3 regions of the Thauera sedimentorum genome follow, and region 3 is predicted to be linked to each of the others. Evidence: predicted binding sites of a transcription regulator. Region 3 holds the regulator's gene; each other region holds the start of a gene.
What was found. The regulator FliA, encoded in region 3, starts transcription of late flagellar genes. The targets are predictions, from matches to a motif close to CTAAAGTTNNNNNNNNNNNNGCCGNTA.
Positions count from the first base shown of each region.

Region 1: a site for FliA is predicted at 3,955-3,981, ahead of IAI53_RS02540 (flagellin N-terminal helical domain-containing protein). Genes of this name have one in related genera too.
Region 2: a site for FliA is predicted at 3,713-3,739, ahead of motA (flagellar motor stator protein MotA). Genes of this name have one in related genera too.

Region 1 is NZ_JACTAH010000001.1:553,016-562,749, forward strand. It holds gene fliD (flagellar filament capping protein FliD) at 28-1,368, opposite strand; gene IAI53_RS02530 (flagellar protein FlaG) at 1,408-1,872, opposite strand; gene IAI53_RS02535 (flagellin N-terminal helical domain-containing protein) at 1,966-2,757, opposite strand; gene IAI53_RS02540 (flagellin N-terminal helical domain-containing protein) at 3,076-3,867, opposite strand; gene IAI53_RS02545 (flagellin N-terminal helical domain-containing protein) at 4,048-4,842, opposite strand; gene IAI53_RS02550 (class I SAM-dependent methyltransferase) at 5,118-6,653, opposite strand; gene IAI53_RS02555 (glycosyltransferase) at 6,802-9,734, opposite strand, start outside.
Region 2 is NZ_JACTAH010000001.1:1,112,815-1,122,548, reverse strand. It holds gene IAI53_RS05055 (chemotaxis protein CheA) at 1-1,168, opposite strand, end outside; gene IAI53_RS05050 (response regulator) at 1,187-1,552, opposite strand; gene motB (flagellar motor protein MotB) at 1,695-2,723, opposite strand; gene motA (flagellar motor stator protein MotA) at 2,802-3,656, opposite strand; gene flhC (flagellar transcriptional regulator FlhC) at 3,828-4,373, opposite strand; gene flhD (flagellar transcriptional regulator FlhD) at 4,370-4,702, opposite strand; gene IAI53_RS05025 (putative bifunctional diguanylate cyclase/phosphodiesterase) at 4,963-6,678, opposite strand; gene IAI53_RS05020 (diguanylate cyclase) at 6,710-8,680, opposite strand; gene IAI53_RS05015 (NUDIX hydrolase) at 8,905-9,456, shown strand; gene IAI53_RS05010 (HNH endonuclease) at 9,608-9,734, shown strand, end outside.
Region 3 is NZ_JACTAH010000003.1:75,180-84,913, forward strand. It holds gene IAI53_RS17660 (indolepyruvate ferredoxin oxidoreductase family protein) at 1-1,288, shown strand, start outside; gene IAI53_RS17665 (Glu/Leu/Phe/Val dehydrogenase dimerization domain-containing protein) at 1,462-2,514, shown strand; gene IAI53_RS18685 (PEP-CTERM sorting domain-containing protein) at 2,607-3,254, opposite strand; gene IAI53_RS17675 (bacteriohemerythrin) at 3,513-3,989, opposite strand; gene motD (flagellar motor protein MotD) at 4,056-4,910, opposite strand; gene IAI53_RS17685 (flagellar motor protein) at 4,942-5,682, opposite strand; gene IAI53_RS17690 (RNA polymerase sigma factor FliA) at 5,710-6,480, opposite strand; gene IAI53_RS17695 (MinD/ParA family ATP-binding protein) at 6,609-7,409, opposite strand; gene flhF (flagellar biosynthesis GTPase FlhF) at 7,412-8,902, opposite strand; gene IAI53_RS17705 (bifunctional diguanylate cyclase/phosphodiesterase) at 9,090-9,734, shown strand, end outside.

The DNA.
Region 1 (9,734 bases), on a different contig from region 3:
GTGCGCGTTCCTCTATCGGGCGTCTGGTCAGCTGCTGCGCGATGCGTTGAGGCTGGCTAGTTGCTGCGTCAGGTAGGACGAGGTGGTGTTCAACTGGCCCATCAGTGTATCAAGGGCCACGTACTGTGCCCGGATCCGTTTCTCGGTCAGTTCGAGCTGGTATTCCAGGCGGGTGCGCTGGTCGTCGAGACGGTCGACCGACTGGTTGAGACCGTCGGTGCGGTTGGCGAGCAGGCCATCGAAGGAGGTGACCTCGTCGGCCAGCGTTTCCATCGACGCGCCGATGGTGTTGAGCGTAGAGGTGACCGCGCCGAAGTCGGTGTCGATCGCGTTCTTCAGCTTGGTCTCGTCCAGGGCCAGCGTGCCGTCGCGCTGGAAGGACACACCCAGCGAGGAGAGGTTGGCGAAGGCCGTGCCGGCCAGTTCCGCCGGGGAGGCGCCGGCGGTCGAGCGCAGCAGGCCCTGCAGGGTGCGTACGGTCCCGTCGCCGTTGAGCACGCCCGCGGAACCGGACTCGGCGTTGTAGGCACTGCTGGTCTTCAGCTCGTTCACCGCAGCGTTGTAGGCGGTGACGAACTCCTTGACGGTATCGAGGACGTTGGCGTCGGTACGGGCGATGTCCACCGTCGAGCTGCCCACGGTCTTGGCGGTGATGGTCACGCCCGAGATCACCGTGGAAAACTCGTTGCTCTGCGAGGTGACGGTTTCGCCATCGACCTCGATGATTGCGTTCTGCGCCGTCCGGGCGTTGGGGTTGGCGACATCGAAGGTCGCCAGGCTCGCCAGGTTGGCGTCGCCGCCGCTCACCGAGAGGCTGAATGCGGCGTCGGTGCCGGTTTCGGTCGAGGTCAGTATGAGGCGTGAGCCGGCATCGCCGGTGACCGTCGTCGCGGTCACACCGATGCCGGCGTCGTTGATCGCGGAGCGCAGGTCGTTGATGTTGCCACCGCCGAAGGCGACGTCGACGTCCTCGCCGTTGATGGAGAAGGTGAGGGTTCCTGCCGCGAAGGTGGTGCCCGAGGCGTACAGGTTGGACAGCGATTTCTGCGACTGGGCCACCTGGACGACATTGACGTTGTAGCTGCCGCCGCTGGCGAATGCGCCAGGCGCCACGCTCAGCACGTCCTCGTCCCCCAGGCTTGCCGTGAAGCCGGCAAGCTTTGCCGGGTCGGCAAGTTTGTCCGCTGCCGTCTGGAGCGCGTCGAAGCGCGTCTTGATGGTGCCGAACGCGGAGATCTTGGCCTGGTAGGAGGCTTCACGCCGGTTCAGCGCGGTAAGCGGTGCGCGCTCGATGGCCATCAGCTTCTCGACGATGCTGTTGGCGTCGAGGCCAGAACCGATACCGAGAGAAGAGATGGACCCTGCCATGATGTACTCCGTTTGTTCCGTGTTGCGCCCTGGCGCCGCTCAGGCCTCCTGCCTGAGAAGCAGACCGGGCGCCGTGCTGTTCGAGCCGAGTTCCTCGATCCGCTCGGCGATGCGCAGAAGCTCTTCGGACGGAATCTGTCGAATGACTTCCTGCGACTCGCGATCGACCACCTTCACCACCACGTCGCCGGTCCTGTCGTGGATGCTGAACGAGATGTCCCGCACCACCGGTTCAAGGGCTTTCTCGATCCGCGCGATGGCGTTCGACAGCTGCTCCTCGCTCGCGTTTTCCTTGCCGTCTGCTTGCGACTGAGCGTCCGCCGGGCGCAAGTTGCCGCCCGTTGCATTCTGAGCAGGATTCGTGCCCGGAGTGCCGGAGACCGCAAGCGGCGAAACCCCGCCCTGCGTGTTTGCAGTCGGGGGCTGCGGCGTTGTGTCTGCCGGGCCTAGCTTGAAACTGGCTTGAGGAGCCGGAAGCCCGCTCTGCACAGGTTGGATGGCCATGATGCCCTCCAGTTCAAGACCGGCGGAGGCGCTTGCGCGCCCTCCCGCCGGTTATTCTTTTTAGGATTGAAGCGCATTCTAGCGCTCAATCGATCAGCGCAGCAGCGAGAGCACGTTCTGCGGCACGGCGTTGGCCTGGGCGACCATGGCCACACCGGACTGCTGCAGGATCTGCGAGCGCGACAGGGAGGCGGTTTCCGCGGCGAAGTCGGCGTCCATGATGCGGCTGCGTGCGGCGTACTGGTTCTCGCGCGCGGTTTCGATCTGCTGGATGCGGAACTGCAGCGAGGACATCGTGGCGCCGATGCTGGAGCGGTTGGAGGCCACCGAGTTCAGCGCGGTGTCGATCGCACCGAGGGCGGTCGTCGCCGCGGCGCTGGAACCGATGCCGCCGCCGGGGGCCGCCACGCTGGTGAAGGTGCCGGCGATGGTCTGGCCGGAGGCCGCACCCGTCTGGAAGGTGAAGGAGCCGAAAACCGACTGGTTGTTCAGCTTGGCTGCACCTTGCAGCGCGCCGACTTCGGTGTTCAGGGCGGTGTACTCGTTGTTCAGGTAGCCGCGCTCGGTGTCGGAGATGGTGCCGTTGAGCGACTGCACGGCCAGCTCGCGCATGCGCTGCAGGATCTCGCCCACGGTGCCGAGCGCGCCGTCGGCGGTCTGCCCGAAGGAGATGCCGTCGGCGGCGTTACGCATGGCGACGGTCAGGCCGCGTGCGTCGGACTCCATGCGCTGGGCGACGGCCAGGCCGGCGGCGTCGTCCTTGGCGGAGTTGACCCGCAGGCCGGAGGACAGGCGCTCGAGCGCGGTCGAGAGGCCCAGCGAGTTCTTGTTCAGGTGCCGTTGCGCATTGAACGAGTAGGTGTTGGTGTTGATTACTTGTGCCATTTTGGGCCTCCAGGGAGCCAAGATTGATCAGACGGCAGATCGGTGTTCGGTTTGCTGCCACGTCATCTTTGCCGTTCAAGTGAATTAACGGCGGGCCGGTGCAGAACTTTAGGGCATTTTTTGCCGGGCATCCGTCCGGTAGGAGCGGCCTTGGCCGCGATGTGGCGGTGGTTTCCTCGTAGGTCGCATCGTGGCCAAGGCCGCTCCTACGGGGCGATCAGGGCCTTTCGGTGCAGAGCCCGGACGCAAGGACGGCGGACGCATCCGGGGATGCGTCCGCCGTCGGGAAGAGGCGAGCGCCCGCGGGCGCTCAATCGATCAGCGCAGCAGCGAGAGCACGTTCTGCGGCACGGCGTTGGCCTGGGCGACCATGGCCACACCGGACTGCTGCAGGATCTGCGAGCGCGACAGGGAGGCGGTTTCCGCGGCGAAGTCGGCGTCCATGATGCGGCTACGTGCGGCGTACTGGTTCTCGCGCGCGGTTTCGATCTGCTGGATGCGGAACTGCAGCGAGGACATCGTGGCGCCGATGCTGGAGCGGTTGGAGGCCACCGAGTTCAGTGCGGTGTCGATATTGGTCAGGGCGGTCGATGCGTTGCCGCTGGTGTTGATCGTGCCGACCGGCGTGGTCACGCTGGTGAAGGTGCCGGCGATGGTCTGGCCGGAGGCCGCACCGGTCTGGAAGGTGAAGGAGCCGAAGACCGACTGGTTGTTCAGCTTGGCTGCACCCTGCAGCGCGGTGACTTCGGTCTGCAGTGCGGTGAACTCGTTGTTCAGGTAGCCGCGCTCGGTGTCGGAGATGGTGCCGTTGAGCGACTGCACGGCCAGCTCGCGCATGCGCTGCAGGATCTCGCCCACGGTGCCGAGCGCGCCGTCGGCGGTCTGGCCGAAGGAGATGCCGTCGGCGGCGTTACGCATGGCGACGGTCAGGCCGCGTGCGTCGGACTCCATGCGCTGGGCGACGGCCAAGCCGGCGGCGTCGTCCTTGGCGGAGTTGACCCGCAGGCCGGAGGACAGGCGCTCGAGCGCGGTCGAGAGGCCCAGCGAGTTCTTGTTCAGGTGCCGTTGCGCATTGAACGAGTAGGTGTTGGTGTTGATTACTTGTGCCATTTTGGGCCTCCAGCGAATCAGGTTCGATTACACGGCAAGCGTTTGATCCTGCTTACTGCATTGGTGATTCGTGCCGTTCAGATGCTGTAACGGCCGCTGGTGCACGAACTTGAGAGCAATGGCACGAAAAAAATGAAAAACCCCGCCGGGGCGGGGTTTGCGTTTGCCGGGGAGTGGCGCTCAGCCTTGCAGCAGCGAGAGCACGTTCTGCGGCACCGCGTTGGCCTGGGCGACCATGGCCACGCCGGATTGCTGCAGGATCTGGGCGCGGGACAGCGCGGCGGTCTCGGCGGCGAAGTCGGCGTCCATGATGCGGCTGCGCGCAGCCCACTGGTTCTCGCGAGCGGTTTCGATCTGCTGGATGCGGAACTGCAGGGCCGACATCGTGGCGCCGACCGTCGCGCGGTTGGCGGCAACCGAGTCGAGGGCGGTGTCGATATTGGTCAGTGCCGTCGCTGCGCCCGCGCTGGTGCCGATGGCGCCGGCCGGCGTGGCGACGCTGGTGAAGGTGCCGGTGATGGTCTGGCCGGCGGCTGCGCCGGTCTGGAAGTTGAAGGTACCGAAGACCGACTGGTTGTTCAGCTTGGCCGCACCCTGCAGATCGGTGACCTGGGTCTGCAGTGCGGTGAATTCGTTGTTGAGGTAGCCGCGTTCGGTATCGGAGATGGTGCCGTTGAGCGATTGCACCGCCAGTTCGCGCATGCGCTGGAGAATCTCGGCCACGGTGCCGAGCGCGCCGTCGGCGGTCTGCCCGAAGGAGATGCCGTCCGAGGCGTTGCGCATGGCTACGGTCAGGCCGCGCGCATCGGATTCCATGCGCTGGGCAACCGCCAGGCCGGCCGCATCGTCCTTGGACGAGTTCACGCGCAGGCCCGAGGACAGCCGCTCCAGCGCGGTGGAGAGCCCGAGCGAGTTCTTGTTCAGATTGCGCTGGGCATTCAGGGAGTAGATGTTGGTATTGATGACCTGCGGCATTTTGGGCCTCCGGTAAGTTCGTTATCCGTTCCGTGGTGGCGCCGGTATCTGCCGAAGCGCCGTTCCTTTGCGTCTTGGTTCAATCTAAGCAGAATGCGTGCCAGCAAACTGTTCAGGGCGAATTGACTGATTTATTTCGTTTTTTTCCCTCTTTCGCGTGCTGGCAGGCGCGAGAAAGGGGCTGTGATTCTTGCCGGTCGCGAGCCGGCGATCTTTGTTGCCGGCCACTGCTTGCCGGGCGGCAATCCTTGCCGTCCGGCAAGCGGCAGGCCGTGTCAGCCGACCACGCCGAGCAGCCGGGCCTGCGTAAGTGCGCCGCTGGCTTCCAGGTCGTCGGACAGGTCCATCGCCAGATTGGCCAGCGCCTCCTCGTCCAGGGCGCGGCCATCCTCTTCCATGCTGAGACCGCAGTGCTTCATCAGCTCGGCGAGCGTCGCGCCCGCTTCTCCGGCAGCCGGATCGGCCAGGACGGCGAGTGCCAGCGCCTGGGTCTTGTCGAACCAGAATGCGGACCCGTAGCAGGGTGAGAGCAGCAAGGCGCCGTCCCGGTCGCCGGCGGCGAAGGCCTCGGCGAGCAGGGCGCGGTTCGTTGCGGCGATCACCGGGTGTGACGGGGGCAGCGGTGCCGGAAGGGTCGGGCGCACCTGGCCGGACAGCACCCACTGGGTCAGCGCGGCGACGAGGTCGTCGCGGCCGTGGCCGGCAAGCGCCGGCTGGGCCGCGAGATCGGCGAAAGTGCGTGCCTGGTCCTGCAGCAGGGCGAAGACGGTTCGGTGAAGCGGGGTGTTGAGACTGAGCTGATTGGCCCCGGCGAGCGGAGCGAACTGCACGTCAGTGGCCGGTACGGCGGCACGGAAGCACATCGCGGCCAGGGTTTCCGTGCGCGGCAAGGGCGCCGCATCGGCGGGTGCCGCCACATAAAGGTCGGTGCGAAAGACGGTGTTGTAGAGGAAGTCCTTGTGGACCTCGCGGGTGACGCGCTCGGTCTGGGCATTGAACAGGCCCGAGACATTGGCCGGCACGTCGATGTCGGCGTGGTTCTGCCACAGCGGGAGCGTGCCGGCGAACGCCAGGCCGGAGTTCTGCATGGCGCCCGCCACCTCGTCGACGCCGAAGATGTGCCAGTCGTCGTGGAAGAACTCGTGGGCGATGTAGTGGGGATCCTTGTCGAACAGGGATTCGGCGTACTTCGCGAGTTCGGGGTTGAGGCGGAAGAACGGCACCTGGGCGTTGAGCATCAGGCGCAGGTAGGAAAGGCCGAGATGGGCGCGCTCCAGCGGGTTGGTCGACAGCGGGGTGGCGAAGCGGCGCATGATGTTGCGCAGCGGCTCCCGGGCCGAGAAGCCCGGTTTGGCGTTGTAGCTCACCAGCACCAGGCCGCCGGGCTTGAGCCGGCGCTCGATGAAGCGGTGGATGTCCGCGCGCACCGCGTCCGAGACCCAGGTGTATAGCCCGTGCATCGCGATGAAGTCGAACTTCTGGCCGTCATCCCGCGCCACCCAGTCGGCGATGGAGTCGGCGTACAGGGCCAGGTTGGTCAGGCCGGCGGCATCGGCCAGCCCGCGTGCGCGGGCGATGTGGTCCGGGATGACGTCGATGCCGGTGAAGCGTCCGCCGGGGTGGGTGGCGGCGTGCACCACCAGTGAGAGTCCGTTGCCGCAACCCAGCTCGCAGTAGTCGAAGTCGTCGGGGTTGCGGGGCAGGTGGCCGTTCAGGGCGGCCAGATAGTTGATCGCCAGCGGGCTGAGCTGCTCGTAGTAGTTGTCGATGTAGGCGACGTCGGTGATGTAGCCGTCGTGGGTCGAATCCATTTTCCTGCCCTTGCTTGAAGACGAAACTGCCGATGACTCGACATTAGTCCCATTTGCTCAATGGGCAAGCACGGAAGTGAATGAAAAATCGACGCTATTTCCGCGCCTATGGCGCGCAGGGCGGGGCGGCGGGCATCTCGACGGGGCCTCAGCCGGGCAGATGCGCGGCCAGCCACTCGTCGAGGTGATCCTCAAGGATGTAGTGGTCGAGCACCCATTGCCGCATTGCCTGTCCTTCACGCTCCGCCGCGTTCGGGTCGTGGATGCGGGCGCGGATGGCGTCCAGCCAGTCGCGGGGCCGGTTGCTGACCTTGCAGGCTGGTGAGTCGCGATAGGGATCGATGTCGGTGCACACCACCGGAATGCCCAGGGCGCCGTATTCCAGCAGGCGCAGGTTGCTCTTGCCGCGGTTGAAAGGAATCTGCTCGAGCGGGGCGACGGCCAGGTCGAGGTTCAGGGACGCGAGACGTGCCGGGTAGCTGTCGAAGTTCTCGAACGGATGGAACTCCCTGATCATCGGGCGCATGTGGTCCGGGCACATGCCCATGAATACCCAGTCCACCTCGTGCGCGGTTGCGGCGATCACCTCGGCGATCAGCGAGAGGTCGCCGGCGTGGGCCGTGCCGCCGGCCCAGCCGACGCGCGGGCGGGCCGTGGTGCGGCGGGCGCTGTGCAGGGGTAGCCAGACGTCGCGCTGCAGGCGGTTGGGCACGATGCGGATATCGTCGATCATGTGCCGGTACGCTTGCGCAAGGTAGGGCGTGCTGACCACCAGGCGGTGGCAGTGGCTCAGCGCCTCGGCGAGGCGCGAGCGCGCATCCACCGGTACGCCGGCGCGCAGCGAGCTGGCCTTCGGCATGTCGGTCAGCAGGTCGTCGAGCGCATAGACGATGAAGCTGCGCGGCAGGGCGGCCCGCCATGCCCGCAGATTGGCGAGTCCCGCGTCGAGCAGCGCCTGCTGGACCAGCAGCACGTCGGGTGCATGGCGCGCGAACTGCTCGGCCGGCAGGTCGGCGGCGTCGCCCGGGCGTGGCCGGTAGCGACAGGACAAGACCTTGCCGGCGCGCTGCAGTGCTTCGAGCGGGCGGCTGACCCGGTAGTCGCCCTGGGCGTTGCCGAGCGGAAAACTGATGAACCGGGGAACCGGTGCCGGGAGCGCGTTCCACGGCGGTACGCAGCGTACCTCGACGGTGCTGCCCGGCGCCCGCTGGTCCAGGTGGCAACTCCAGAATCGGTTGCCGGCGAACTCTTCGAACCAGCGCGTGCGCAGCAGCGTCCTTGCCCGGGCGCGGCCCAGGGCGAGCAGCGCCGCCTCCTCGGCGGAGGCCGAGGGCTCTTCCAGGCAGGAGCCACCCACGCGCGCCAGGACCACGCCGGCGGCCACCTGGCAGCGTCGTCCAGTGTGCCGGCGCAGTCGAAGGGTCAGGTCGGCGTCGCACCAGACTTGCGGAAACTGCGCCTCGTCGGCGCCGCCGGCGGCGATGAAGTCCTTGCGGGCAAGCAGCAGGCAGGCACCGGGCAGGGCCGCGGCGCTGCGGTCGACCGCAAGGACGCCCAGGTAGCCGGCGAAGTCGGGGTCGGCGCTGGCCGCGCGGTCCGGCGTGCCCATGCACTCGTCCAGGCCGGGTATGTAGCCGACCTGGTCCGCCCGCCCGTCCGGCGGGGTCGCCAGCCGGGGCGCGACGGCACAGACGTCCGCACGCGAGGCGTGGGCCAGCAGGTCCGACAGCCAGCTCGCCTGCAGTGCGCGGACATCGTCCTGCATCAGCAGCAGGTAGTCGCCGCGTGCTTCGCGCGCCGCGATGTTGGCGAAACGGGCGAAGCTCAGCCGGCCGTCGTGACGGTGGATGCGCAGCGGCGCTTCACGGCGTGCCTGCAGGCGGGCGTAGTAGGCTTCGGTGTCGGGTGACTGCGATGCGCCGTCGACGATCAGGATCTCGTAGGAGGCGTAGGCGGTCAGCGACAGGATGCTCTCGATGCAGTGTTCGATGACCTCCGGCTTGTCCTGGCTGGGAACCGCAATGGTGACCGTCGGCAGGCCGTTGAGCGGATGATGGACCCGCCAGGTGTCGGGGGATGCGGGCCGTACCGGGGCGTTGATCCCCTGGCGCTGCAGATGACGCTGCAGGGTCCGGCGGCATGCCTGTGCCGCAAGGCGCGCGGACTCAGGCGTGGGCTCGGGCAGGCTGATCAGCGGTGCGTCGATGTGGGCGAAGGCCGCCGGCCCGAACCGCGCGTTCAGCCGCAATGCCATGTCGTACCAGGGGGCCACGCGATCCGTGCTCGCGCCGTCGATCGCCCTCCATGCCTCGTGACGCACGAACAGCGGCCCCAGCAGGTCGGCACTGTTGAGCCACTCCGGGTCGAAATCCGGCTTGAACCGGGGGCGGTAGCGTTCGCCGGCGGCGCTCATCGCGTCGTCGTCCAGGTACACCGCGTTCGCAGGTGATTCGCGACCCGCGTCGGAGCGCGCCAGCAGTGCGACGCGGAGCAGGCAGAGCGGATCGAGCCGGGCGCCCGGCGGCAGTTCGACGATCCAGTCGCATGCGGCAGCGTCCGTGGCCGCGTCGATGGCGGTCTTGAACGCGCTGCTGCCCGCTGCCGTGTGCCAGGTGAGCGAGGAATTCGACAAGGGCAGTGCTTCGGGATACGGCTGGTCGCTGACCACGTCAACGCGCCAGTGCGGATAGTGCTGGGCGGCCAGGCTGCTTAACGTGGCGGCGAGCGGAACGCTGGCGTCCCGGGAATGCCGCACGATGATCTGGAACGTGGGCCTGCCGCCGAGTGCGGCCGGGTGCAGCATGGCAAAGCGCGGCAAGTCGGCGGCCGCGCGCTGGTACTCGTCGAGCCACTGGCGATAGCGCCGCTCGGGTGAGTCGGCGGCCTCCTGTGGCCCAGGTGCCTCCGTCCGGCCGGAGGATGATTCGAGCGCGGCGGCCGCCGCCAGTTCGGGATCGAAGCCTTCCTCCAGCAGGCGCTCCAGATCGCGCTTGATCGTCGGATCGGTGTCCGGCGCCAGCCGGCTGGCCTCGAGTATCAGTTGATACGCGTACGCGCAGCCGAGCTGCGGTTTGTGCAGGT
Region 2 (9,734 bases), on a different contig from region 3:
GGGCGCCGAGCTCGCGCACCAGGCGCGGAAAACGCGCGAACACCATGGAGACCGACACCATGCGGATGGACATCACCGATTCCTGCAGCTCGCGGGTGTTGCGCTCCAGCAGGCCGAGCCCGTTCATCAGGCGGTCGAACACCTCGGCGTCCACCTGGCTGGCCACTTCCTGCAGGATGGAGCGGGTGATCACCAGCTCGCCGACCAGGTTGACCATCTGATCCACCTTGTCGACGCTGACCCGGATGGACGAATCCTGCGCTGTCCGGCCCGCTGCGGGCAAGGTGCCGGCCGGCGCGTCCGCGACCGCCGCCTGCGCGTCCACGGCCGATGCGCTGGCGGGTAGGGCCGGAGGCGCTTCGGCGGCCAGGGGCGGCTGTCGCACCTCGGCAGACGGAAAAGGCTCGAACAGGGTGTAACTGCCGTCCTCGGCTTCCTCTGCGAATTCCTCGGTCGCCGGTGCCGCCACTGCCGGCTGCGGTGCGCTCAGCAGCGTTTCCGCGATCTGCAGCTCTCCCGGATCGGTGACCAGTTCGAGCACTGCGCGCACCGCCGGTTCACCGGCCCGCGTGCGCAGGTGCACACGCCAGGGTCCGTCGGGCTGCAGGTCGTCCGGACGTTCGATGATCGCGAGTTCGCCGAGACGCCCGAGCTCGTCGAGCATGTTGCCCACCAGCAGTTCGCTGCCGGCCACCACCCGCGTCAGGCGGAACGCCAGTTCATACCCGCGGAAGCCGTCCTCCACCGGCGGCGCCTGCGGCGCGACGGCCACGCCCGGCGTCCCCGCTGCCAGGGCGGCGATGCGCTGGCGCACCCGCGTGGCGCGCTCGGTGTCCGGGCGGACCTCGCCGCGATGGGCATCGAGCAGGTTGCGCAGCACGTCCACCGCTTCCAGCCCGGCATCGATCATCGCCCGCGTCAGGGCGAGCGCGCCCTTGCGCACGCGGTCGAGCAAGTCCTCCAGCTCGTGGGTGAGCCCCGCCATGTCGTCGAAGCCGAAGGTGGCGCTGGAGCCCTTGATCGAATGCGCCGCGCGGAAGATTTCCGCCACGTCGCCGGCCGAGGGCTGCTGCTCGTCGACGCGCAGCAACAGGCTTTCGATGCTGGCCAGATGCTCTTCGGTCTCTTCGAAGAACACCTGGTAGAACTGGCTCATGTCGAGACTCATCGTCGGCTCCGCCCGTTCTCAGCACAACACGCGTGCGGTCAGTTCGAGCAGGCGCCGCGGCTCGAAGGGTTTGACCAGCCAGCCCGTGGCACCCGCCGCCCGGCCCCGCGCCTTGGCCTCTACGGAGGACTCGGTGCTCAGCACCAGCAGGGGCGTGGCGCGGTAGTTCGGGTGGGCGCGCAGGCGGGCAATCAGTTCCAGGCCGTCCAGCCGCGGCATGTTGATGTCGGTGAGCACCATGTCGAATGCGCCGGCACTGGCCTTGTCGTAGGCATCCTCGCCGTCGACCGCCTCGGTGACCGTGTAGCCGGCGGAGCGCAAGGTGTAGCCGACCACCTGCCGGATGGCGAGTGAGTCGTCGACCACGAGGATGTGTCTGGACATGCTGGGTTCCGAGGTTGGTCGTCGGCTCCCCGGAGTCCGCACGCAGTCGCGGAATCGGGAAGGTCGCCAAGGTCTTATCGACGCGCCGGGTGCTGAACTTTAGGCCTTGCCCGCCGGAACCGCAGGCCCCGCCCGGCCGGCCTCAGCGCGAGATCGCCGGCAGGCCGGCTCCGCCCGGCGACGTCGAGGGCATCGAGGGCGGCGCGCCATTGAGCAGGGCGCCGCCTCCGAGCGGGGCGTCCGCCCCGACCTCGACCGACCGCTGGCCGGCACCCTCGCCGCGCAAGGCCTCCTCGGTCTGCTTGTTCATCACGATGATGCTGATCCGCCGGTTGGCCGGATCGCGCGGATCCTCGCGATTCAGGTGGATGGTGTCGGCCAGGCCCACCACGCGCAGAACCTTGCCGGAGTCCAACCCGCCGGCCAGCATCTCGCGGCGCGAGGCATTGGCGCGGTTGCTCGACAACTCCCAGTTCGAGAAACCGCGCTCGCCGCCCGCGTAGGGCGCCGAGTCGGTATGCCCCGACAGGCTCACGCGATTTGGCACGTCGTTGAGCGCGCGGCCGATGGCGCGCAGCAGGTCGCGCGTGTAGGGCTGGACGTTGGCGCTGCCGCTCAGGAACATCGGCCGGTTCTGCTCATCGATCAGCTGGATGCGCAAACCTTCCAGCGTGATGTCCATGAGGATCTGGTCCTTGAACGGGCGCAGGGCGGGATCGGCCTCGATGATCGCCTCGATGCGCCCCTTCAGGTCGATAAGCCGCGCACGCTCCTTGCGCTGCTCCTGCGCAAGCAGGTCGTCGACATCGGGCGGAACGCGCTGCCGACCGGTGGCCGCATCAAGGTTGATCGTCCGCCGGTCCTGCACGTCGCCGCGCTTGACCTGGCCGAGCGAACGGGTCAGGTCCTCGCCGCCGCCCTGGATCACGCTGGAGCTGTCGCCCACGCCGCTGCCGCCCTGCAGCGACACCTTGATCGGATTCTGGAAGTGGTCGGCAATCCCTTCCAGGTCGCCCTGCGCGGTGGAGCCGAGCAGCCACATCAGCAGGAAGAAGGCCATCATCGCGGTCACGAAGTCCGCGTAGGCGATCTTCCATGCGCCGCCGTGCGCCGCGCCGCCGCCCTTCTTGATGCGCTTGACGACGATAGGCTGCTGGGAATCGTCGCTCATGCTTCAGGCATCCACGAAACGGACGGGGAACAGCGGCGGACGACAGGCGGCGGACATGGCGCGATACTCACCCGGCGCTCAACCCTTGCGCGCCTTGATGTCCTCCTCCAGCTCGGAGAAGGTCGGGCGGTCGGTGGAGAACAGCACCTTGCGGCCGAATTCCACCGCGACCTGCGGGGCGTAGCCGTTCATGCTGGCGAGCAGCACCACCTTCATGCACTGGTAGATCTTGCCGCCCTCTTCCACCTTCTGCTCCAGCTGGCCGGCGATCGGCTGCACGAAGCCGTAGGAAAGCAGGATGCCGAGGAAGGTGCCGACCAGCGCGCCGCCGATCATCTTGCCCAGCACGGCGGGCGGTTCGCCCACCGAGCCCATGACGTTCACCACGCCCATCACCGCCACCACGATACCGAAGGCCGGCAGCGCGTCGCCCACCTTGGCGACGCCATGCGCCGGGCCGTGCGCCTCGGTGTGATGGGTCTCGATCTCCATGTCCATCAGGTTCTCGATCTCGAAGGCGTTGAGGTTGCCGCCCACCATCATGCGCAGGTAGTCGGTGAGAAACTCGATGGCGTGATGGTCGGCCATCACGCTTGGATACTTGGAGAAGATCGGGCTCGAATCGGGGTTGTCCACATCGTTCTCGATGGACATCAGGCCTTCCTTGCGGACCTTGGCGAGGATCTCGTACATCATCGCCAGCAGGTCCATGTACATGGCCTTGTTGTAGGGCGAACCCTTGAGCGCCGAGGGTATGGCCTTGAGCGTCGCCTTCATGCTGCGGCCGGTGTTGCTGGCAACGAAGCCGCCGATCATGAGGCCGAAGATGGCGAGGTATTCCAACGGCACCCACAGCGCCATCAGGCTGCCGTGAACCGCGTACGTGCCGACCGATGCGGCAAGGATGATCACATATCCGACAATCAGTAGCACCAGGCACCCCTGTTGTTCCGCCCCCGCGGCGGCAGCCCGTGAAAATACTGTTTTTCTAACGACGCTGCAAAGTGAAACTTGAACCGGATCGCCAAAAAACACCGGGGCCGCCTGCATTGCAGGCGGCCCCGGTGTCTTGTGCGGCTATCGACCGTATGGCGTAGCGATCCGTCAGGCGATCTCGGCCTTGGCCTTCTTCGCCGCGCGCTTGGTCTTGCCGGCACGCGAAGGCATGTTGCACAGCCCGCAGACGAAGTTCTGCGTGGGGTCGTAGGCGTGGGCGACGTAGTGGCCGCCGCAGCAGGTGCACGGCGCCATCTGGATCAGGTCGGCGTCATAGAAGCGCACCAGCGTCCAGGCCCGCGTCAGGCTGAGCACCGGCTCCAGGCCGTCGGACTCGATGTGGTCCAGGTACAGGTGGTAGGCCTTGAGGATGGATTCCAGCCCCTTGAGCCCGGCACGCTCGCTGAAGAAGCGGTAAAAGCCCATGAACAGCGAGGAATGCACGTTCGGCTGCCAGGTCATGAACCAGTCGGTGGAGAACGGCAGCATGCCCTTCGGGGGCGACACGCCGCGCACTTCCTTGTAGATCTTCAGCAAGCGTTCGCGGCTGAGCTTGGTCTCCGCCTCGAGCATCTGCATGCGGGCACCCAGACGCACCATTTCCACTGCGCGCTGGATGTCCTCGGCTTCCTGGATGATGCTCTTGTTCTTCATTGTTCTGCTCCCTCACACTGCTCTGCGGCCGAACGCGACGCTGCGATGATCGCCGCGTGCAGGCCGGACGTCGTCGCGTCGCGCCCGTTGCCCGCCATCAAACCGGCCAGCAAGCTGTCGTCGAAGCGGAAGCGCGGCAGCAGCACCTGGCTGCTGGCCATGCGTACCAGCTTCGCGGCACTCAGCCCCTCCACCAGGTCCGCCACCTCGGCGCCGATGCCCAGCCTGTACATCGCGGTTTCGCGATCACTGCGCAGCATCTGCTGCGCGAGCATGAGATAGGCGAGGTTCAGCTCGCGGATTTCGGCCTGAAAGTCGGGGCGGTCCATTAATAAGCTCCCTATCAGGGACTAGCTACACGAAGTTAAAGTGAATTCTGAAGAAAGCCCGATAAGCTGCACATCAGGGGCATCAGAAATTTACAGTAACAAAAAAAAGAAAACGCTTGTAGGGAATTTCCTTACAAGCGCACTCACCGCCTATCGCATCAACGGCAAGTCGCAAGCCGACTTTAGCCAGTTTCGGCGGCTTCGTGTGCCTGCGAGCCGCATCTACGGCCGATCTCGCCGGAAAAGTGTTGCAGAAACCCCTACAGACGTATCAACCCGGCGGCACCCGGGCGTCCGAAGTGGAAGCCTTGCAGGCAATCGCAGCCCGCCTCGCGCAGCACTTCGGCCTGGCCGGCGGATTCCACGCCTTCCGCGATGGTGGACAGCTGCAGGCTGCTCGCCAGGGCGATGATCGCCCGCACGATCGCCGCGTCCTCGGCGTTGTCGCACAGTTCGCGCACGAAGGACTTGTCGATCTTGATGATGTCGATCGGCAGCCGCTTGAGGTAGGACAGCGAGGAGTAGCCGGTACCGAAGTCGTCCACCGCCACCTTCACGCCCATGTTCTTGAGCGCGCGCAGCATGCCGGCGGCCGACTCCACGTCGGTCATCAGCGAGCTCTCGGTGATCTCCAGGATCAGGCTGCCCGCCGGCAAGCCGCTCGCCCGCAGGGCTTCGGACACCACCTCTAGCAGACGCGGCTGGGCGAACTGGACCGCCGATACGTTGACCGACACGCGCGCGCGTTCATGCCCGGCATCGATCCATTGCCGCGCCTGGCGCGTGGCTTCGAACAGCACCCAGGCGCCGATCTCGGCGATCAGCCCGGTCTCGTCGGCCAGCGGAATGAAGCGGTCCGGCGACAACCTGCCCAGGCGCGGATGCATCCAGCGCACCAGCGCTTCGGCGCCGACCGGCTTCAGCTGGGCGGCCGCCACCACCGGCTGGTACTCCAGCAGCAGCTCGCCGCGCTCCACCGCATGGCGCAGGTCCGCCTCCATGGACAGGCGTTCGGCGGATGCCGCGTTCATGGTGCGCTCGTAGAAGCGCAGCCCATTGCCACCCGAAAGCTTGACCTGTCCGATGGCGGTCTCGGCATTCATCAACAGCTCGAGCACCACGTCGCCGTCGGTGGGAATCATGGCAATGCCGACGCTCGCGGTGAGGAACAACTCCACCCGGTCCTTCAGCAGCGGCTCGTCGAAACTGCGCACGATCCAGCGGGCGAGCATCTCGACCGCGCTGCGGTCGCTCGCCCCGGGCACGAACACCCCGAACTCGTCGCCCCCCAGGCGGGCCAGGACGATCTCCGGCCCCAGTCCGGCCCGCAGCCGGCGGCCGACCTGGCGCAGCAGTTCGTTGCCGGCCTCGTAGCCGAAGCTTGCGTTGATGCGCAGGAAACGATCGAGGTCGACCACCAGTACGGCGCCGCCCGGCGGACGTCCGCGTTCGCGGCTCTCCTGAATGGCGTCCGCGACCTTGCTGCAGAACAGGTGATGGTTGGGCAGGGCCGAGAGGCCGTCGAAATAGGCCAGCTGCTCGATGCGCGAATCCGCGTGGCGCACCGCGCGCCGCGCCCGCAGCCCGCGAAGCTCGCGCTCGACCACCGGCACTAGCCGCTCGTAGTCGCCCTTGGCGATGAAGTCGTCCACGCCGTCGTACATGGCCGATACCGCCTGGCGGTCGGAAATCTGCCCGGAGTGGATGATGAAGGGAACGTCCTTGCCGCTGCGCTTGAGCACGTCCAGCGCGGCAAGCGCATCGAAGCCGGGCATGTCGTGGTCGGCCAGGATGATGTCCCAGTCCTCGCTGGCCAGGGCCGCGGCCATGTCCAGCGCGCAATCCACCCGCCGGCAGTCGACGAGCAGACCGCGGCGGCCGAGCTCGGCTCGCACGAGATAGGTGTCGTCCTCGGAATCGTCCACGATCAGGGCGCGGACCGGTGCGTCGTTGCGCACGAAGATCTCCTCGCTCATCTTGCCCATCGGCATTCGCCCCCGCACCCGGCTAACGCTCTTGCTGCATCGCTTCGATGCGATTGCGCCCGCGCTGCTTGGCGAGGTAGGCCCCTTCGTCGGCACGCTTCATCAGCGCGTCGAGATCCGCCATCGACGTGTCGCGTACCGCCACGCCGACGCTGATGCTGACCTGCAGTTCCACATCGCCTGCAGCCACCTTCAGCGCATCGACGGCCCCGCGCAGGCGCTCGCCGCAGCTGAGTGCCGCCGTCAGCTCGGTCTCGGGGCAGATCACCAGGAACTCGTCGCCGCCGGTCCGGCAGATCACGTCCTGGCCGCGCAGCGCGCTGCGCAGCGCATCGGCAGCCGCACGCAGCACGCTGTCGCCGGCATCGTGACCGTAGGTGTCGTTGATCCGCTTGAAGTTGTCGATGTCGATGATCATGCACGAGAGCGGCCGGCCGCTACGGGTCGAGGCCAGCCACTCCTGCTGGATGCGGTCGATGGCGTAGCGGCGGTTCGGGAAGCCGGTCAGCGTATCGGTGAGCGCGGCCTCCTGCAGGCGCCGGTTGCTCACTGCCAGCTCTGCCGCGAAACGGCGGATCTCCTCGCGGTCGCGCTCGAGTTCCTGCTGCAGGCGGACCACGCGCAGACCGGCACGCAGGCGGGCTGCCAGCACCCGCGGCTTGACCGGTTTGCCGACGAAATCATCCACGCCGGTCTCGAAGGCCTCGATCAGGCGCTCGTCCTCTTCCAGGTCGGTCAGCAGCAGGATGTAGGCGTTGCGGCCGATGCGCGTGGCGCGCAGCGCACGGATCAGCTCCATGCCGTCCATCTGCGGCATCGCCCAGTCGCTCAGCAGGATGTGCGGCTGGACTTCGAGCGCCATCTCCAGCCCGCTGCGTCCGTCGGCGGCTTCATGCACCTCGCAGGCGGACTCCTCCAGCACTTCGCGCAACAGGGCGCGGATGACCGGATCGTCCTCCACCACCAGCACCCGCACAGGGCTGTCACCAGCGTCGTCCTCGGGCACCGGCTCGACGGCTTCGTCAGCCTCGTCGGACACTTGAGCCGGATACGCCGCGTCCCGCCCGTCCCGTTCGCCGGCCTCGATCAGGTCGGCGAACACCGGGGGATTGCCCGCCGGCAATTCCAGCGCCGCCACCCAGTCGCGCCACAGGGAAACGATGTGATCGCCGGCCGAGACCACCTCGTCCGCGCTCATGTCCACCTTGCCGGCGGTCTCGATCAGGCGGGACAGCAGCGCCGGCCGATCCGCTTCCGGCGCATGGCACAACTCGGCGAGCAGACGGCCTGCGACCAGCGTGTTGAGCAGCATGAAGTCGCGGGTTCCGGCCGTGGCGCCAGAACGTTCGGGGGTCTCGTAGAGCTTGACCGGTTCGATCAGCACCTTGGGCACACCCCAGTCCGCAAGCATGGCCGCGGCGAGATCGGTGTGGGTCATCGCAAAGGCACGATGCTCCAGGTCCGCCAGTCGTCGTTCCGGGTAACGCCGGGCTTCGGCGAGGATCTGCGCGTACTCGGCCGGATAGAGCGTGGCCAGCGCGAGCGAGCCGACATCCGACAGCAGCCCGAGGCTGAACAGTTCGTCCGGCGCCCCGGCCCTGTTGCGCTGTGCAAAGACCTGCACCGCCAGCGCCGCCGCCAGCGAGGCCGACCAGAACGCGTCGTAGTCGAAGCCGTGGCAGGCGCCGCGGCGGTAGTTCGACAGCAGCGAGAACCCCAGCGCCATGGTGCGCACCGCAGGCAGGCCGAGCACCATCAGCGCTTCCTGCACCGAAACGACCGGCCGCCGGGTCATGGCGACGATGCCGTTGGCGGCCTTGATCAGCCGGCCGACGAAGGCCGGATCGCTGCGGATGACGCGCGCCAGTTCCGCCATCGACACCTCTTCCTGCTGGGTCAGGCGGATGATGGCCAGCGCGACGCCGCGCGGCGACGGCAGGTCGCCAGATGCCTTGAGCTTCTCGTAGCGACTCGAATCGAATTTGTTCGTCATTGGCTTCCGTTTCAGGCGCTGCACTGCACAATGAGCCCCCGGCGTGCAAAACGCCCACGACTTTACAGTGCGCGCACGATCGCTGTGAAGCATCTGGATCAAGAGCAAGGCGTTTGTAGGGGAAAACCCCTGTGCGCCGGAGCGTGCGTGCGGAACGCGGGCGCATCGTCACGCGGGACGCAGGCGCGCTAGAATCCGGTCATTCATTGCCCGCCACGCTCTCCATGAAGTACTGCTCGAACTGTGGTGCCGAAGTGGACCTCCTCGTCCCGCCCGGCGACTCGCTGCCACGGCATGTATGCCCTGCCTGTGGCAGCATCCATTACCAGAACCCCAAGGTGGTGGTCGGTGCGCTGGCCGAATGGGAGGGACGCATCCTGATGTGCCGGCGGGCCATCGAGCCGCGCCACGGTTTCTGGACCCTGCCGGCGGGCTTCATGGAGAACGCCGAGACCACCGCCGAGGCCGCGGCCCGCGAAACCCTGGAAGAGGCCTGCGCGCGCATCCAGGTGGGCGAGCTCTACACCCTGTTCGACATCCCGCACATCAGCCAGGTGCACATCGTCTATCGCGCACGCCTGCTCGACCTCGACTTCCGTCCCGGCGAGGAATCGCTCGAGGTCGCGCTGTTCGACGAGGCCGACATTCCCTGGAGCGAGATCGCCTTCCGCTCCATCGAACGCACCCTGCGCCACTACTATGAAGATCGCCGGCGGGGCGACTGGCCCTTGCACACCGGCAGCATCCTGCCGCCCGCGGACCACCGGCCCGTTTGAACCACGCGCGCGTCCTGCGCTCAAAATCAGAGTCTTACGGCGATCCGGCGCGGGCGTTCGGGCAGCGCTTGCATCGCCGCGCCGGAATCTGTTCTGATTGCGCTCACGCCGGACGCCCCAACATGCGCCGGCCGAACCCACGGGAGGCGCCGTGCAGGTCGACACCGCTCCAGCCCTGTCGCAGTTCGAGTTCATGGATGGCCATGCCGCCGGCAACTGGCCATGGATCCTCACGCTCGACATGCACGGCCTGCCGCACCGCTGGATCAGCTGGCAGG
Region 3 (9,734 bases):
GGCGCAGAAGGGTGGCGCGGTGTGGTCTCACGTGCGCATCGCCGACCGTCCGGAGCAACTGCACGCGGCGCGCGTCGCCGCCGGTGAAGCCAACGCGGTGATCGGCTGTGACCTGGTGGTCGCCGCCAGCGACGAGTCGCTCGCCAAGATGCGCGCCGGCCACACCCGCGCGGTGATCAACAGCGACCAGACCATGACCAGCGAGTTCGTCCGCGGCTTCGCCGCCCAGGCGCGCAGCGGCGACGTCGGCGCCAACCCGGACCCGCAGTTCCCCACTTCGCCGATGGAAGGGCAGATCGTGGACGCGCTCGGCGCGCAGAACGTCGAGTTCCTCGACGCCAGCCGCCTGGCCACCGATCTGCTGGGCGACTCGATCGCCACCAACCTGTTCATGCTCGGCTACGCCTGGCAGCGCGGGCTGGTGCCGCTGTCGCGTGAGGCCATCCTGCGCGCCATCGAGATCAACGGCGCCGCGGTGGAGGCCAACAAGGCCGCCTTCCAGTGGGGCCGCCGCGCCGCGGTCGACCCGGAGGCGGTGCGCGCCGCGGCGCGGCCGCAGCTCGGCACCCCGGCGCACCACAAGCTCTCCGCCAGCCTGGACGAGCTGATCGCGCGCCGCGCCGCCCACCTCACCGACTACCAGGACGCGGCCTACGCCAAGCGCTACACCGCGCTGGTCGAACGCGTGCGCAAGGCGGAAACCGGCGTCGCGCCGGGCATGAGCCTGCTCACCGAGGCGGTGGCGCGCGGCTACCACAAGCTGCTGGCCTACAAGGACGAGTTCGAGGTGGCACGCCTGTACACCCAGACCGACTTCCTCGCCCGCATCGAGGAGCAGTTCGAAGGCGACTACAAGCTGGTCTTCCACCTCGCCCCGCCCACCCTGGCCGACAAGGACGCGACCACCGGCGAACTGAAGAAGAAGACCTACGGGCCGTGGATGCTCAAGGCCATGCGCATGCTGGCGCGCTTCCGCAGCCTGCGCGGCGGCCTGCTCGACCCCTTCGCGCGCAGCCACGACCGCAAGCTCGACCGCGAGCTGATCGCCGACTACGAGCGCATCGTCGAGGAAATCATTGGCGGGCTGGAACAGTCGAATCTGGAAGCGGCGGTCGAGCTGGCCAACATCCCGGACCGCATCCGCGGCTTCGGCCATGTGCGCGAGCGCTACCTGGCTTCCGCACGCAAGCGCCAGGCCGAGTTGCTGGACGCCTTCCGGCGCAAGGAAGCCGCGCCCGGCAGCGCGCCGCAGAAAGCCCGCAAGACCATCGCGGTGCTGGCTGGCTGAACGCCCACATCGCGGGCAAGCCCGCTCCTACCGTAGGAGCGGCCTTGGCCGCGATCACCACCGCCACCCCGGAGCAAGCAAGGATTTACCGGCAGCCGGACAGGACGTCGCGCCACAAGCGCGACGCCCCACCCGACCGCCACCACCCCCACCAAGGAAGGAGACACAAGACCATGGCCGTATTTTCCCTGAGCGATTTCGCCGACCACGAACAAGTCGTATTCGTCAGCGACGACAAGAGCGGTTTGCGCGCGATCATCGCCGTGCACAATTCCAACCTCGGCCCCGCGCTGGGCGGCTGCCGCATGTGGCCCTACGCCACCGAGGAGGAAGCGGTGCGCGACGTGCTGCGCCTGTCGCGCGGCATGACCTACAAGTCCGCGATGGCCAACCTCAAGCTGGGCGGCGGCAAGTCGGTGATCATCGGCAACCCGCGCACCCAGAAGACCCCGGAACTGCTGGCCGCCTTCGCCCGCGCGCTGGAGAACCTCTCCGGGCGCTACATCGCCGCCGAGGACTCCGGCACCAGCGTGGCCGACATGAAGTACATGTCGCAATTCACCAGCCATGTGGCGGGCGTGCACGACAAGCCCGCCGCCGACGGCAGCACCCGCAGCGGCGACCCCTCGCCGGCTACTGCCTGGGGTACCTTCGTCGGCATCAAGGCCGCGGTCAAGGAGCGCCTCGGCCGCGATTCGCTGGACGGCCTGAAGGTGGCCATCCAGGGCGTGGGCAACGTCGGCCACCACCTGGCCGGCCACCTCAAGGAGGCGGGCGCCCAGCTGTGGATCACCGACATCCAGCGCGACAACCTGCTGCGTACCGCCAAGGAGTACGACGCCACCGTGGTCGCCCCGGAAGCCATCTTCGGCCTGGACGTGGACGTGTTCGCCCCGTGCGCGATGGGCGCGATCATCAACGACACCACCATCCCGCAGCTGAAGGCCAGCGTCGTCGCCGGCGCGGCCAACAACCAGCTCGCCGAGTCGCGCCACGGCGCCGAGCTGATGCGCCGCGGCATCCTCTACGCGCCGGACTACGTGATCAACGCCGGCGGCATCATCGACGTGTACTACGAGCGCGTGGGTTACGACGAGGCCACGGTGACCGCGCACGTCGCCGGCATCTACGACAACCTGATGGAGATCTTCGCCCGCGCGCGCAGCGAGGAGCGCCCGACCGGCGAGGTGGCCGACGTGATCGCGGAGGAGCGCTTCCGTCGCTGAACCGCCGCCGCGCATGAAACGACTACGGCGACCCCGCGGGGTCGCCGTAGTCGTATTGGCGCGCCGCGATGCTCGCGGCGCAGGGACAAGGCTCAGATCGCCTTGCGCCGGCGCATGCCGGCCAGCCCCGCAAGTCCGAGCCCCAGCAGGGCCAGGGAACCCGGCTCGGGCACACCTTGCTCCTGGGTGGTGACATTGAGCGTGAAGGACCGGAACAGGATGGGATCGGCACCGACGGTGTCGCCGATACGCAGCGTCCACAACCCGAACACATCGGTACCGTCAAAGGCCGACAGGCTGCCCACCGGACGGAAGCTGCCGGACTGGATGGTGCCGGGCAGCGCACTGGCCGCCTCGTCGTCGAAGGTGTTGGTCACGTCGATGCTGCTGCCCGGGCCGCTGAAATAGCTCGACGGGAACAGGCTGACGGCGATACCGGTAGGACCGGTCAGCATCATGTAGGCCTCCCCAGGGAAGGGAAAGCTGCCGCCGTTGCAGAAGTAGTTGGCGGTGAAGCCCTGACCGCACTTGCTCCACGACACCGTGATGTTCAGGTCGGTGATCAGCCCGCCCGACACGATGTTGACGCTGCGATCGATGAACGAGTCATCGGCTGAGCCGCCGACCGAATTGGTCGCCGACACCAGCGCCGCGTGTGCGGCAGGCGCCGCGAAACCGATGCCGAGGGCGATGAGGGAAGAAGCCAGGTGGCGCCCGGCGGTGTGCAGGAAGGTCCGCATGATTGCTCCAGCGAGTCGGGAATTGTCCGCGGGCCGCATCGGACGCGACACCGCACTCCGCGATGTACAGCAATATCCGTTCCAGGACACCGTAATGGAAGAGCATTCCCCGCTGGATCAGAGGCTTAGCTTGGAATTACCGCAATGCAGGTATGCATGGATACCTGCATCTGAGTAAAAGTGTAAAGAAAATCGACGCTTCGACACGCTCGGAATCTCGTGCTGGCGCAAGGCTGCCGAGCAGTCTTCCTCCGCGTCTCAGCGCCAGAACTGCCACCAGCGCCGCTGCTTCATCGCCTGCTGCATCGCCGGCATCCAGTCGGCGCGGGTGCCGTGCTCCTGGTACCACTTGCCGAAGCGCTTGTCGGATTCGCAGATGTGGCGCACCAGCCACACGCGCAGGAAGTGCAGCAGTTCGAAGGTGATCGAGGCCTCGCCAGAGTCGAGCTTCTGCTGCAGCGCACGTACCTGGTCGATGAGCGCCTCATGGTAGATGCGGTGCTCGGCGTAGTCCGGGTAGGCCGAGTCGCGCATCATGCGTTCCTCGACCGCGAAGTGGGTACGGGTGTAGTCCACCAGCTCGTCCAGCGTGCTGCGCACCGCCGCCGAGCCGCGCCGCTCACGCACCGCCGTGTGCAACTGGTTGAGCAGGCCGACGAGTTCGAAGTGCTGGTCGTCGATGTCGCCGACACCCACGCTGAACTCGTCACTCCACTGGAAAAGCTCCGCCATCATCGCGCTCCGCCTTGTCTCGAATGTTGCAATGATGTGACGGATGCGGCGGCGCAATATTGACCCAAATCAAGGTTCCAAAATGGTGTCGCCAGGCGGCGTTTCGGGCAACACCGAGCGGATCGGATCGTCCGGGCGGATGCGCCCCGGCGCCGTGCCCGGCGGCGGTTCGGCGATCATCGACTCGATCAGGATGGTCACCCGCCGGTTGCGCGCGCGGCCGTCTTCCGTGCTGTTGGGCGCCACCGGACGCTGGTCGGCGTAGCCGGCCGCGGTGAGCCGTTCGGGATTGACGCCGGACTCGACGAACAGCCGCACCACCGACGAGGCCCGCACCGCCGACAGCTCCCAGTTGGACGGGAAGCGGAAGGTGTTGATCGGCACGTTGTCGGTATGACCCTCGATGGTGATCGAGAAGGTGGCCGCCGCGAGCACGCCGGCCACGGCCTGCAGCGCGGACACCGCCTCGCTGCCCAGGGTGGCCTCGCCGGGCGGGAACAGCGCGCTGGCGTTGATTTCCACGGTGATGCCGTGGGCGCCTTCGGTCACCGTCACCTGGCCGTCGCGGGTCAGCGGTCCGAGCACGCGACGGATCTCGTCGGCCATGTTGTTCATCCGCTTGGCGATGTCGCGGCGGCGCTGCTCTTCCTGGACCTGCTCGGGTGTCTTGCGGGCGATCGGCGGCACCACCGAACCGGAGATCACCGCGGGCTCGGTGACCTGCTGGGCGCCTTCGAGGATGGCCCCGCTGCGGAAGGCCTGCATCAGGGAATCGGACAGTACGCGGTACTTGCCCTCGTTGATCGAGCTGAGCGAGTACATCACCACGAAGAAGGCGAACAGCAGGGTGATGAAGTCCGCGTACGAGACGAGCCAGCGCTCGTGGTTCTCGTGTTCTTCCTCAGCCTTGCGTCGCCGCCCCATGGGAACCGCCCCTCCTCGTCCGGCCGCGGCCTCAGACGATGTAGCCCTGCATGCGCCCTTCGATGATGCGCGGGTTGTCGCCGTTGGCGATCCCCACCAGGCCGTCGACCAGCATCTCGCGCTGCGAGACCATGCTGGCGATATGCGCCTGGAGCTTCTTGGCGATCGGCAGGAAGATCAGGTTGGCCGAGCCCACGCCGTAGATGGTGGCGACGAAGGCGACCGCGATGCCCGAGCCGAGCTTGGACGGATCGGACAGGTTCTCCATGACGTGGATCAGCCCCATCACCGCGCCCAGGATGCCGATGGTGGGCGCATAGCCGCCGGCGGCCTCCCAGATCTTGGAACCGAGCTTCATCTGCGCCTCCCAGGCGGAGATCTCCACGTCCATGACCTCACGCAGGCGATCGGGCTCGACCCCGTCGACCAGCAGCTGCAGGCCCTTCTGCATGAAGGGCTCGGGCAGGCGGGGAATCTGGTTCTCCAGCGCCAGCAGACCTTCCTTGCGTGCGGTGTGGCTCCAGCTCACCACCATGGTGATCAGCTCGGCCGGTGCCAGCACCGGCGGCACGAACACCCACTTGCTCATGCGCATGCCGTCGACGAACACCCGCAGGGGGCTCTGCAGCATCACCGCGCCCAGCGTGCCGCCGAGCACGATGAGCGCCGCGGTGGGCTGGACCAGGGAGGCAATGTGGCCGCCTTCGAGCATCTGGCCGACCAGGATGGCCGCCAGGCCCAGGGTAAGGCCGACCAGGCTGATGCTGTCCATGAACGATGTCTCCGCCGCCCGCGGGGCTCAGGCCCCGGCAGCCGGCTTCTTGGGCGGACGACCGCGGCGCGCCGCCGGCGCCGCGCCACGCTGCCCCAGCACGCGCGAGCGCAGGCGGGCTATCGCCTGGCTGTGCAGCTGGCAGACGCGCGACTCGGTAACGCCGAGCACCTCGCCGATCTCCCGCAGGTTGAGTTCCTCGTCATAGTACAGGGCCATCACGAGTTTTTCGCGCTCGGGCAGGTCGTCGATGGCCAGGACCAGGTTGCCGCGCATGTCGGCATCTTCCAGCAGGTCGGCGGGATTGGTCTCATGCACGCCGAGGTGGCGCTCGAAGTAGTCCTCGCCGTCACCGTCGGTGAAATCCTCGAAATGCACCAGCTGATAGCCGCGCGCGTCCTGCAGCAGGCGCTGGTACTCGGCCAGCGGCAGGTCGAGCGCGCTGGCCAGTTCGGCCTCGGTGGGCTGGCGGCCGTTCTGCTGTTCCAGCGTATGCACGGCGGTTTCGATGCGCCGCATGTCGCGCCGCAGGCTGCGCGGCAGCCAGTCGTTCTCGCGCAGGCCGTCGAGCATGGCGCCGCGTACCCGCTGCACCGCATAGGTCTCGAACTGGGCGCCGAGGCCGTCCTCGTAGCGGTTGATGGCGTCGAGCAGGCCCATCATGCCGTTCTGGATCAGGTCGTCGACGTCCACGCTGGCCGGCAGCTTCGCCATCAGGTGATAGGCGATGCGCTTGACCAGCGGGGCGTAGGCCTCCACCAGGTGGTCCTTGTCGAGATTCCCTTCGGCGTCGTACATCCAGGTGACCTGAATCTTCTTCCTGCGGCTGGTCTTGGGCGGCGGGCCTTCGTTCTGGCCCGCGGTTCGCCATTTTCCCGCAGCAGGGCCGCGATGACCAGATGCATACGTGAGTGCGAGCATGATCGTCACCTCCGCATCGGGGCGCGCGGCACGCTGGCCGCCCCCAGGGCCGACAGGCGGCGAAGGAAGGCGTGCTCGGCCTCGCGCGGGCTGGACTCGGCCACCGGATGGGCAAGCCCGCCGGCAAGATCGTCGCGTTCGACCTCGCCCAGCCAGGCCAGCGCGGCGCCGACATGGCGGCGCACCAGCGCGTCGAGACTGTCGAAGAAGGCGGCCGCTTCGGCGCGGCTCTTGGCGCGCGCGACCGCCACATGCAGGGAGCCCGCTCCGGCGGCGGCGAGTTGCTTGATCACCCGGTAGGCTTCGGTGGCGCCGGTGGCGCTGGCCTCGGCCACCACCAGGCGGCGCGGCGCCGCATAGACGAAGGGCGAAGGGTCGTCTGCGCCCTGCGCCGCCGCGTGGATCAGCACGAAGCCGGTGTGGCGCTGGATCTGGCGGATCGCCCCGAGCAGCGCCTCGCGGCGCTCGGCGTCGAGCAGCGGCAGCGCGAGCGCCGCGGCCGAGGTGGCGATGCGCCCGAGCAGGCCGGGGACGGGTTGCAGCAGTTCGGCCGGCGTGCAGCGCCCGTCGAGCACGCTCAGCAGGTCCGGACCCTGCGGCAGGTCGAGCCGCGCGGCGAGGCTGGCCTCGCCCGGGGCCTCGTCGAGCAGGATCACCCGCTCGCTGCGCCCGGCGATGCAGTGGGCGGCACGCAGTGCGTTGTGCGCGCCATGACGTCCGGTGGCGTACATCGCCACCACGGTGGGCGGCGCACGCCGGAACAGACGGCGCAGCCCGGCGGCCTGGTCTTCCCGTGCGTCGATCATGATCAGGCTCCCGCGCCGCCGGCGGCGAGCATCAGGCCGGCTTCGTCGCCCTGCAGCTTCCACGGCGAGCCTTCGGCCTGCTCGCGCATCGCGCGGTGCAGCAGGTAGGCGCGGTTGGGCAGGTGCAGGTCTTCCGGCACGCGCTGGCCGTTGGCCACGTAGAACAGTTCGAGTTCGCGGCGCACCGCCACGTCGATGGCCGGGGCCAGGGAAGCGGCTTCGTCCACCTTGGTGAGGATGCAGCCGGCCAGGTCCGGGCCCTTGTAGGCGCGCACCACGTCGTCCAGAGTGTCGCCACGGCAGGTGGCGTTGAGCAGCAGCAGGCGGCGCACGTTGCCGGCGCCCAGCAGCATCGCGGCCTGCTCGGCCACCATGCGGTCGCGCTGGCTGACGCCGACGGTGTCGATCAGCACCATGTGCTTGTTGCGCAGCTCGGCCAGGGTCTGGCGCAGGTCGGCGGCGTCGCGCACCGAGAACACCGGCACGCCGAGGATGCGGCCGTAGATGCGCAGCTGTTCCTGCGCGCCGATGCGGTAGCCGTCGGTGGTGATCAGCGCCAGCTTGTCGGCACCGTGGCGCACCACGCAGCGCGCGGCGAGCTTGGCGGTGGTGGTGGTCTTGCCCACCCCGGTGGGGCCGACCAGGGCATACACGCCGCCGCGGTCGATCAGGTCGGCGTCGGAGGACAGCGCACGCAGTTCGCGGTTGAGCGCGGCCTTGACCGCATCGCGGCCCTGCGCGGGCTCGGCGTCCTCGGCGACCGCCTCCACCAGGCGGCGAGCCAGCGCGGCGGAGAAGCCGGCTTCCAGCAGCTCGCCGACCAGGTCGGCGCGCACCGGCGCGTGGCGGCGGGTCTCGCCCCAGGCGAAGCCGGCGAGCTGGCGTTCGATCATGCCGCGGATGCCGGACAGTTCGGCCATCAGCTTGGTATTGGCTTCCTGCAGTTCACGCACCCGGGCGTCCTGCTCGCGGCTGTCGCGCTCGACAGCCTCGCGGCGCGGCGCGGGCGCATCCTCGCGCAGCGCGGGCTTGCGTGCGACGGCCGGCGCGGTGGCAGCCTGGGCGGCGGCGATTGCCTCGGCCCAGGGATCGGCAGCCTCGGCGGCCAGGGCTGCGGTCGAGGGCGCACGGCTGCGCGGCGGGTAGTCGGCGTGGTCGACCCGGGGCGGCGCGAAGGGGCGCATCGCCGGCGCGGCCGCACGGGCCGGCGCGGGACGCTGGGCCGCCGCGGGCCGGGCGCGCAGGCTGACACGGTAGTCGTCTTCGTCTTCCGCCGGGGGCTGCGCCGCTGCGCTCGCGACCGCCTGCGCGACGGGGCGCTGGCTGCGGGTGGCGGACGGCAAGGCACCAACCGCATCGCCCGGCAAGGCAAGAATCTCGACCCCGCCCTCGACCGCCCGGTTGGACAGGACGATGGCGTCGGCCCCGAGTTCTTCCTTGAGCGCGCGCAGGGCTTCGCGGGCGGTCTGGGCAAAATAGCGTTTGACGTTCATGGTGTTTCTCCGACTACCGCGCTCTCAGCGCAGGATGGTTCCGATTATGGCCGCCTACCCCGTTGCGGATAGGAAGGAATAAACCGGGTTTCCCCCGCCTATTCGTCCGCTGCAAGGCGTCGCCGAGCGCCCCGGACATGGCAACACCGCAGCCGTCGGGCGGGCTCCCCTGTGCGAGAATCCCGCCATGAACGCACCGTCGACGCCGCATCGCACCTCTTTCCACACTGCGCATCTGCAGCGGCGTATCGGCCTCTTCGCCATGGGCGGCATCCTGGCCACCGGCCTGCTGACCGGCCTGGCCACCGCCCTTCCCCTGTATCTGGACGCCCGCAAGCAGATCGAAACCTCGGTGGGCTACAACATCCGCAGCCAGGCCGAAGCCGCCGGGCAGCTGATGGCCCGCTTCCGCGCGGTGGCCTTGCAGGTGACCAGCCGCACGCAGTTGCGCGAGGCGCTCGAACGCTACAACCGCTGGGAACTGAGCCTGCCCGAACTGGAGCGCTTCACCACGCCCCGCCTGCGCGATGCGCTCGCGCATTCGCCCAGCATCGCCGGCATGGTGCGCCTGGACGCCGCCGGCGAAGCGGTGGTGCATCTGGGACATACCGTGCCGCCGGAGCACTGGCCGGACCCCGCCGACGGCAGCGGCGAGGCCCTGCTGCGCGGTCCGGTGGAGATCGATGGCGAGCCCACCCTGGTGGTCGGCGCCCCCATCCTCGCGGCGGATGGCAAGCGCGTCGGCAGCGACATCATCGCCTTCCAGCTGGTCGAACTCGGCCGCCTGCTGGCCGAGGCTCAGGAGTATGGCGGCGAGACCCGTTACTACCTC